Regions from separate parts of the Exiguobacterium sp. MMG028 genome, predicted to be linked through region 1. Evidence: riboswitches for the same ligand, from Rfam matches in the RefSeq annotation. Region 1 holds a riboswitch; each other region holds the start of a gene.

Evidence for each region. Region 1 has a riboswitch for S-adenosylmethionine ahead of mtnK (S-methyl-5-thioribose kinase). Riboswitches for the same ligand answer to the same signal wherever they lie in the genome.
Region 2: another riboswitch for S-adenosylmethionine. It lies ahead of msrA (peptide-methionine (S)-S-oxide reductase MsrA); the one in region 1 lies ahead of mtnK (S-methyl-5-thioribose kinase).
Region 3: another riboswitch for S-adenosylmethionine. It lies ahead of PJK55_RS03120 (MetQ/NlpA family ABC transporter substrate-binding protein); the one in region 1 lies ahead of mtnK (S-methyl-5-thioribose kinase).

What each region holds. Positions count from the first base shown of each region.
Region 1 covers NZ_JAQJIN010000002.1:518,556-521,812, forward strand. Annotated here, with positions in the region: gene mtnA (S-methyl-5-thioribose-1-phosphate isomerase) at 1-442, opposite strand, end outside; gene mtnK (S-methyl-5-thioribose kinase) at 439-1,590, opposite strand; SAM riboswitch class I at 1,673-1,775, opposite strand; SAM riboswitch class I at 1,981-2,082, shown strand; gene PJK55_RS09830 (2,3-diketo-5-methylthiopentyl-1-phosphate enolase) at 2,153-3,257, shown strand, end outside.
Region 2 covers NZ_JAQJIN010000001.1:532,144-535,400, reverse strand. Annotated here, with positions in the region: gene rlmN (23S rRNA (adenine(2503)-C(2))-methyltransferase RlmN) at 1-106, opposite strand, end outside; gene PJK55_RS02875 (amidase family protein) at 172-1,578, opposite strand; gene PJK55_RS02870 (hypothetical protein) at 1,693-1,854, shown strand; SAM riboswitch class I at 1,899-1,998, shown strand; gene msrA (peptide-methionine (S)-S-oxide reductase MsrA) at 2,066-2,590, shown strand; gene PJK55_RS02860 (DM13 domain-containing protein) at 2,692-3,213, shown strand.
Region 3 covers NZ_JAQJIN010000001.1:579,178-582,434, forward strand. Annotated here, with positions in the region: gene PJK55_RS03110 (aminotransferase class I/II-fold pyridoxal phosphate-dependent enzyme) at 1-280, shown strand, start outside; gene PJK55_RS03115 (iron-containing alcohol dehydrogenase) at 277-1,293, shown strand; SAM riboswitch class I at 1,335-1,438, shown strand; gene PJK55_RS03120 (MetQ/NlpA family ABC transporter substrate-binding protein) at 1,512-2,333, shown strand; gene PJK55_RS03125 (methionine ABC transporter ATP-binding protein) at 2,345-3,257, shown strand, end outside.

The sequences.
Region 1 (3,257 bases):
CACCAGCAGGTAACACAGTCAACGCATGTTCACCAATCGTGCGATACGTGGCCACGTCTTGTTCATAGATTTCAATCGCACGCACTTTGATGGCTTTTGCGATCTGCTCAAAGTCTTCCCCCACATTCAGTCGAAGGAGTGATTCGATGATATGCTGTAAGTTGACCGCTGTTGGTCTTGTCGCAATCAACCGTTGGCCGACCTGGTCCAATTGGCGGTGAAAATATAAATTGTCCTGGAGACGTGATGCCTCTTTCGCAAGGACGAACGCCCCAAAGTAAGCGATGGCCGGCGCTCCCCGAACTTGAAGCGACTTGATTGCCTGTTCGGCCTGTTCGAGCGTCAACACTTCAATATAGCGCTCTTCTTGCGGCAACAGCGTCTGATCTAAAATCGTCAACACCTCGGTGTCGGCATCGAAATGAATACTTTGCACACTCATACCCGCACCTCCGATAGGACCGGGATCAGCTGATCGATGGATTGAATCTGATGACGCTGTTTGATGAGACGCGTGCCAAGTTCTAGGGCATGACGTTTCCGTTCGATCCGAAGGTCGTCTGGCAATGTTTCCAAGTCAGCGACGCCCGCTAGACCGACCGTCCGACGAATCAATTCGCAGCCCGCGTAGCCAATCGCATCACTCAAAATCGATGGCAACAGTTCGTCCACGAATCCTACTGTGTTGAACGGCTCGACCGCCTGGGTGAAGCGGGTACGGAACGTTTTTTCGAACGTCTCCCAGACAGTGAGCACTTCTGTGAAGCGTTCGAACCGCTTCAATGGATGTGCATACGTCGAGAACACCAAATGGGCAATGATTTGACCGATGTCAAAACCGAATGGGCCGTAAAACGCAAACTCAGGATCGATGATTTTCGTTTCCTGACGGGTCGCAAAAATGCTTCCTGTATGTAAATCCCCATGTAGCAACGCTTCATGTTTGGTCACGAACCCGACCTTCAATTTCGTCACTTCAATTTTCAAGGCGAGGTCTGACCACAGCTGCTCCACGTCTAAACGAAGAGCCGTTTCGATTTGATTCGATTCTGCATCACGATACGGATCAGTGAAGATCAGTTTTTCTGTGATATCGCATAGCTCTGGATTGTAATACTCTTTTTCGATTTGTTTCTTGGCGAGCGGTCCGTTCGCATAGTCAGACGTCGCAAACAACGTTTCCCCAAGGAATGTACCGACGTGACGCGCTAAATTCGGATAGCTCTCTCCTTTTAGGAAACCCGTCCGGACGATTTCAAACGCTGACAAATCTTCTAAAATCGTATAGGCGAGTTCACGGTCGCTACCGAGTACATCTGGTACGAATCGTGGTACGACTTTTGAAAATTCACGAAGTGCCAGTTGTTCGATCCACGAACGGTCAAGCGTGAGCGGCCAGCTCTCTCCGACGACTTTTGCATACGGCAACGCCTGTTTCACGATCAACGACGTTTCTCCTTGACGAATGCGAAAGACGAGATTCAAATTCCCATCCCCGATCTCCTCACATTCTGCAATCCCCTCTTCTAGTAACCCCAACTGTCGAACGTGTTCGACGACACTTTGTTCTGTAAACGCCTCATAAGCCATGATGATTTTCCCCTTTCTTGAATCTATGCATGAAAAAAGCCCCTTTCTCCGCGAGAAAGAGGCACACCCAAATTGGTTGTTCCTCTCATCTTTCAGACATATGTCTGGTGGATGTAGCACCGTGCCAAATGGTCGGTTGCTGCGGCGTCTTAGGGCCAATTCCCTCTGCCAACTCGCGATAAGAGTAAATGATGTAATTGTGTTTGACGTGTTGAGACGAATATTACGGACTAGGCACGCTAGTTGTCAATCCTCTATTTTCGGTCGACTCCCTATTTTTGACACGCATATATAGAAACATTATTTTCAAACTTTTTTTCTCAAAAAAAGGAATTGACGAGTGAGCGATTCTATGTAAAAATTCAATTAAATTTCACAACTTCACAACTATTCTTATCAAGAGCAGACGGAGGGACAAGCCCGATGATGTCGCAGCAACCGACCAGAAATGGCACGGTGCTAATTCTTGCAGCTATCGCTGAGAGATAAGAGTTCATTGTTTTCGAATGACCTCTTGCCTTGGCATGAGGTCATTTTTTGTTTGACCTGAAAGGAGGAACTTATGGGAATCATCGCTACTTATGAAATCAAACATACCGATCACGTCGAGCACGTGGCTGAGAAAATCGCACATGAGCTGACCGTCGGGACATGGACCGAATTGAACCATCTCGAACAGCATCAACTACAGGCGTTCCGAGGTGAGGTCATCGATACCTCCCAACAGGAAACGACGAGTCGTTTCTCGATTCGTTACCCGCTACATAATGTGACGCCGGACTTTTCGTCCATTCTGACGACGACATTTGGAAAACTGTCGCTCGACCCGAGCGTCCAACTTGTCGACCTATCGCTCCCGGACGAGCTCGCATCGGACTTTCCTGGTGCCGCATTCGGCGTTGAAGGTGTCCGCGACATCCTTCGAGTACACGACCGACCGCTCGCCATGAGCATCTTTAAAGGCGTCATCGGGCGTGACCTTGATTTTTTAGCGACACAACTTCGTGACCAGTTTACAGGTGGCATCGATCTCGTGAAAGACGATGAGATTTTATATGACAATCCGCTCACCCCATCGCTCGAACGGGCTCGGATTGGAGCATCGATCATTCTAGAGCATAAAGAATTGACGGGTCGTTCCGTTCTATACGCCGTCACGTTGAGCGGACCGGTTTTCACCTTACGCGACCAGGCAAAACGTTTGATTGAGGCAGGCGCGACCGCACTGTTGTTCAACGTGTATACGTACGGGCTCGACGCATTAAGAGAGCTCGCCAAAGACCCTGAGATTCACGTCCCGATTTTGGCACATCCCGCTTTTGCAGGAGCGTTGACCGGATCGATTCGTCATTCCCTACTCTTCGGGAAACTGATTCGACTCGCCGGGGCAGACTTGACGCTCTTCCCGTCACCATATGGTTCACTGTCGACACCGAAAGACGAAGCAGAACAGATTCAAACATATGCGACGGAATCCCATTGGACGAAACCGATTCTGACGGTCCCCTCTGCCGGGATTCACCCAGGACTCGTCCCGGATTTGATTCGTGACTTCGGAACGGATGTCGTCATCAATGCCGGCGGCGGGATTCATGGGCATCCAGACGGTGCGGCTGCCGGTGCGAGGGCATTCCGCCAAGCAATCGATCAGGCAATCGGTAAGACGA
Region 2 (3,257 bases), on a different contig from region 1:
TGTAGAGCGAGTCCCAGACTTGACGTGCGTGGAAGGCACCATATCCTGCTTCCGTGCACTCGTTTGTGAGCTGATCGAACGTCAACCCGTATATAGATGATTTCATTCTAACCTGTCCTTTCTCTAATCCGCATACGTACCATTGTAGCGGACGTCAGAGACGGGTGCAACTTACGAATAATCTGGAGGCGTCGGTCGTGTGATGAACTGTTCGAACGCATAAGCGACACGAATCAAATCTCGTTCCGCAAAGCTCGTTCCCGTGAACGATAGACCGAACGGGGCCCCGCTCTTTTTTCGTTTATAAGGGACCGTGATTGTCGGGTGTCCTGCTTTCGCAGCCATGTCATAGTTCATGTCATGTGGCAGGACGATTGCGTCCAGTTTTTGTCCTTTTAATAGCTCATCCATTCCGTCCACTTTTGCGAGATGAACATCATCAATCCGACGGTCGAGATAACTAGCTTCGACGAGACGCCCTGAACGTGCATCTGACTGTTCAAAGATGGTCTGCCCGTGCGGAATCGATTCGGGGTGGTCCGCGTTCCATTCGATCAAGTCGGAAAGCGTCTTAAATGGCACAGTTGTGTTCGCAAGATACGCCTCAATCCCAAGCTTGAATTCATCAAACAAAATATCTGCCTGTTCTAATGCATCGTGTTTCGGTAACGTGATCTCGACGAGTTCAACCTCGGCTTGACGCAGCAATCGAAGTGCCTGTTCATACAAACCGACTTCTTCGTCTGAAAGATTTGGCTTGATAAATCCGACACGCATCCCGACCGCTTGACGGACATCGAGACATGTCACATAAGGCGGTCCGACTGGAGTTTCCCATGTCGCAGGATCAGCCGAATCTTCACCACACATTGTCTGCAAGGCAACGACCGCATCACGAAGGGTACGCGCCATCGGTCCAGCCGTATCCTGAGAACGTGAGATCGGAATGATTCCTGAACGACTGATCAAGCCGACGGTCGGCTTGATTCCGACGATACTATTATGCACACTCGGGTGTACAATCGAGCCGCTCGTCTCAGATCCAACGGCAAGGAGTGTCAGGTTTGCCGCAACCGCCGAAGCCGATCCAGAACTCGATCCCCCGACATCTAATTGGTCGCCATAAGGGTTCTTCGTTTGTCCGCCAACAGCACTCCAACCATTCGGCATATCTTCCGTTAAAAAGTTCGCCCACTCGGACAGGTTCGCTTTTCCGAGAATGATTGCCCCGTCATCCCGCAATCGTTTCACGAGCTCGGCATCTCGACCTGCAAAATGATGTCGCATGGCGGCGGCACCTGCTGTCGTACGCATCAGACCGGCTGTCTCGATATTGTCCTTGATTAAGACGGGGATGCCGAGGAGCGGTTTGCGTACTCCTTTTTTATATGCCCGGTCTGCTGCCTCTGCCTCGAACAGGGCGTCCGGATTTACCTGGATGACGGCATGAAGTCGCTCATTATATGCAGCAATCCTTCTAAGATAATACGCTGTTATGTCTCGTGCCGTGAATTGTCCTTCTTTATACCCACGATGTGCACGTTCAATCGTCAGTTCATGTAATTGGATTTGTTCCATCCTACATTCCTCCTTTATCTCTCCCAACTTTATTCGTGCTCTATGCCTGATTTCCTTTTCGTATCGCCAAGTCGATGTGTTCTTGTTACACTTAAGAAAAAACAGGAGGTTCCTATGACACGCTCCTATATATTCGTGCTACTCGCTGTGTTCGGTCTATTTTTCTTGCAGTTATACGGAGAAAATGTGCCGTATGGTCCGTTCATTTCGATCGGGTTGATCGGATTCATCATCGTCTTGACGATTTTTCAGTTAAAGCGAAAACCGAATCATTGACGAAAGTATTTTGAGGGTGGTATGATGCTCTCACCAACTACATATCGATATCAAGAGTGAACGAGAGATCTGGCTCCATGACTTCACAGCAACCTGCCATAGGCAAGGTGCTACGACCAGCAAGGGAAACCTTGGACGATATGACGAGAGCGCTCATGTCATCCGACGTGAGCGCTTTTTTGTTGAAATACGATTTGGAGGGAACGACAAGATGGAAAAAGCAACATTTGCAGGTGGCTGTTTTTGGTGCATGGTAACACCTTTTGAAGAACTACCAGGGATTGAAGGAATCGTATCCGGCTATATGGGCGGACAGATCGACAATCCGACGTATGAAGAAGTCAAAACGGGAACGACTGGTCATTTAGAAGTCGTTCAAATCACATATGATCCATCTCTGTTCTCATATGAGCGTCTCCTCGAGCTATATTGGATTCAGACCGACCCGACCGATGACGGTGGTCAATTCCAAGACCGTGGACCTCAGTATGCCCCAGCCATCTTCTATCACACGGAGGAACAACGAATCGCGGCTGAGGCGAGTCGAGACGTATTAGCGGCAAGTGGTCGCTTCACGGCACCGATTGTCACAAAAATCACTCCGGCGACGACATTCTTCGAAGCGGAAGAGTATCACCAGGATTACCATAAAAAGAATCCGAAGCACTATAAAGAAGACCGGGCCATCTCAGGACGGGACACGTTCATCGAAGAGAACTGGACTGAAACCGTATAACGGTCATCAGACGCGAATTTTAGCATTCGCGTCTTTTTATAAGCTTATGAATCGGGAAAAGGCTATTAATGGTTCATCTATCCGAAAAGGAGGACTCATACATGAAAACTAGTACGAAACTCATCATCGGTGTGATCGGCGTAGCCGTGATCGCCGTCGCCTGGTGGCTTATCTCACCGCTTTTCTTGACAGAGACCGTCGATGAAGGATTACCACCGACAGCTGTTGAGACGCCTGTTCCAGAAGAAGAGACAGAGGAAGAGACAACCGAGACACCGGAAGCACAACCGAGTCAAACCGAAGTAGCGGGTGTGTTCATGGACGGGGAGAAAAATTATGAGACGACGGGCACGATTCGCTCCGTCGAGGCAGAAGACGGGACGTATCTCCGATTTGAAGAGTTCGAGACAACGAACGGACCTGACTTATTTGTCTATTTGACGAAGCCAGGACAAGAGACAACCGAAGGCGTCAGTTTAGGATCGTTAAAAGGAAACATCGGGAATCAAAATTATTTAGTCCCTGCGGATGTGAATCTAGAAGAGTACAACACAGTTGTCATCTGGTGTCGTGCGTTCAGCGCGACGTTCGGGACGGGAGAACTGACTTTAACAAGTGAATGAATTGACTAAAGGGTGACTGAATGAATCGGCCACCCTCTTTTCAT
Region 3 (3,257 bases), on a different contig from region 1:
ACGAAACCGATTGATTAATGGGTTACGCCGGGCGGGGTGGGAGATTGAGGCACCGAAGGGTTCGTTCTTTGTATGGGCGAAAGTACCTGAGGGGGATGCAAAATCGTTCTCGACAAAGTTACTCCACGAGGCGGGAGTCGCCGTCACACCAGGCTACTTCTTCGGAACAGAGGGAGAGCACCATATCCGTTTCGGTCTCGTATCGTCTGAACAGAAGATCGATGAAGCGGTAGAACGGATTGAGAGACTGTTTGCAGCCTATGAGGAGGTACACTTGTGATACGTCAGGCCGTGCTCGAATATGACCATTCAAATGATGCGCTCGAGGACCTTCATACGGTGATCGGGAATCGAGAGGCACTCGTTTTGAGAGGATCGAACGGATACGGTGAAGCGGTTCGCGTATCTCCTCGTCTAGCAAATCTTCCGAGCGTGCGATTCAACGGGGAATGTTCAGACGAAGAAGTAAATCGTTTGAATGCCTATCGACCCGACGTATGGATTGCCGTTGGTGGCGGCAAATTGATTGATACAGCAAAACGAGTCGCGGCTTCTCAGAGCGTACCGCTCATTGTCGTCCCGACACTCGTGTCAAACTGTGCCGCTTTCACACCGCTTAGCGTCATCTACACTGAGGAAGGGTCATATATCCGTTACGACACATTTCCGGTCGTCATCGAGCGTGTCATCGCGGATGAACGACTGTTACGTGATTCACCTTACGACTATTTCAAGGCTGGCGTGATCGATACGGTCGCAAAGTGGTTCGAGGCCCGATATATTAGCGGGACGAAATCAAGGGATGCAGGCATTCAGTCAGGGCTATCGCTCGCGGCACAGTGTGGCAAGTTGATGGACCTGTCAATCTGCGAACAGGATTTCCGTCGCTACGGCACGGACATCCGATATCTCGTCGACCATGTCCTCGCAATCGGTGGTGCGGTTGGTGGATTCGGGGATGCCGGCACGCGTGTTGCTGTCGCGCACGCTGTTCATAATGCACTCAGTCGCTTTGGTTCGACCCACCATTGGCTACACGGAGACAAGGTAGGTTTCGGGTTGATTGTTCAAGAACGATTGATTAGATCCGATGACACCTTCCTGCTCAAGGACTGGCTTCAATCCATCGATGCGCCGACTTCGCTAACACAACTTGGGATTCATCCTGATCAAGTCGATGAATTGGTCACTTCGATTGTTGAAGAAATCACGATTCAAGGGATTCGGAATCTTGAAGATTCAGAGCAGTTAAAAGAAATTCTCATCAATCTTCAAGAAATGGTTTACAAATAATTCTTTTATCAGTAATATAATAACAAAATAATAGAACCGATTGCTTATCAAGAGTGGTGGAGGGACTGGCCCGATGAAACCCGGCAACCAGATCAGTATGATCATGGTGCTAATTCCAACAGACGAGACGTCTGGGAGATGAGCGTGTCCGACTTTCACTTGTCGTGCCCGCCGCTCTTCGTGAGTAGCGGGCTTTTCATTTGGAGGAGGAACTATTCATGAACATCAAACAAAAAACACTTTTGGCAGGTACGTCATTCCTTGCAGCAATCGCACTTTCCGCGTGTGGGCAATCCGAGGCGAGCGAGACGCTCAGCACGGAAGAACTGACGATCGGCGTGACCGGTGGCCCACACGAGCAGATTGCAGAGAAAGTACAGGAACTCGCGAAAGAGGATGGACTTGAGATCGATATCAAAGTATTCAACGATTACAACACTCCGAACACGGCACTAGACGAGGGAAGCCTTGATGTGAACAGTTATCAGACGCTCTCGTTCTTAGAGCTCCAAAAATCGGATAAAGGCTATAAGATCGACGACGTATTCAAAACGGTCGCATTCCCGATGGGGCTATATTCTGAGAAGTTGACAGATATCAAGGATTTAAAAGAAGGGGATAAAGTGGCCGTACCGAATGACCCGGCGAACGAACTGCGAGCATTGCGTCTGTATGAAACTGCTGGCCTCATCACATTGAAGGACGGCTTGACGGATAAAGCAACAAAACGAGATATCGCAGAAAACCCGCTCAATTTAGAATTCATCGAGCTTGAAGCGTCGCAGCTTCCCACACAGCTACAGGAAGTAGCCCTTGCAGCCATCAATACGAACTTTGCGATGGGAGCAGGTCTCTCCATCAACGAAGATGCCCTGTTCCATGAAGACACGGTCGATAATCCGTACCCGAACTATGTGGTTGTCCGCTCGGTCAATAAAGAAGATGAGGTCGTTGAGACATTGAAGTCTTACTACCATTCGGATGAAGTACGTGCCTTCATCGAAGAGGAATTCAATGGATCTGTCGTACCAGCGTTCTGAGGAGGTATTTGATGATTGAACTGAAACAAATCACCAAGCAATTTCACGTCAATGGAGATACGATCACCGCGCTCGATGACGTCTCCCTCACAATCGAAAAAGGAGAGATCTTCGGCATCATCGGGCGAAGCGGTGCCGGGAAGAGTACACTCATCCGTATGATCAATCTATTAGAGCGCCCGACAGCAGGTGTCGTTGAGATTGAGGGACAAGATATCACACAATTAAAGAAAAAAGAACTTTCTTCGCTACGTCAGCGAATTGGTATGATCTTTCAACATTACAACTTATTAAAGACGGCGACCGTCGAAGAAAACGTGGCCATCCCGCTCCGCCTCGAAGGGCTCGGAAGGCAAGTCATCCGTGAACGGGTCGACCGCTATCTCGACATCGTCGGTTTATCTGAACATCGGAACCATTATCCTGAACAATTGTCAGGCGGACAAAAGCAGCGCGTCGCCATTGCACGAGCGCTCGCACATGAACCGGACATCCTGCTCAGCGACGAGTCGACGAGTGCCCTCGACCCTGAGACGACCGAGTCAATCTTAGAGTTGTTGCTCGAGATTAACCGAGAACTCGGATTGACCATCTTCTTGATCACGCATGAGATGGAAGTGATTGAACGAATCTGTGACCGAGTCGCCGTCATCGATCACGGCAAAATTATTGAACAAGGCAACGTGTTGGATGTCTTCTCAAACCCGAGACACGAAACGACGCAGCGGTTCTTGAAGACGAATCTCGATGTTCCGAAAGAAGTAGTGTCGGAATTACAGACGCGAGGCACGCTCGTTCATTTATCATTCATCGGTAGTCAAACGGAACAAGCGGTGCTCGCCCAGTTGACGAAACGATTCGGGATCTTACCGAACATCATCGGGGGCGGGATCAAGAAATTGAAAGCGGGTCTTGTCGGAAATC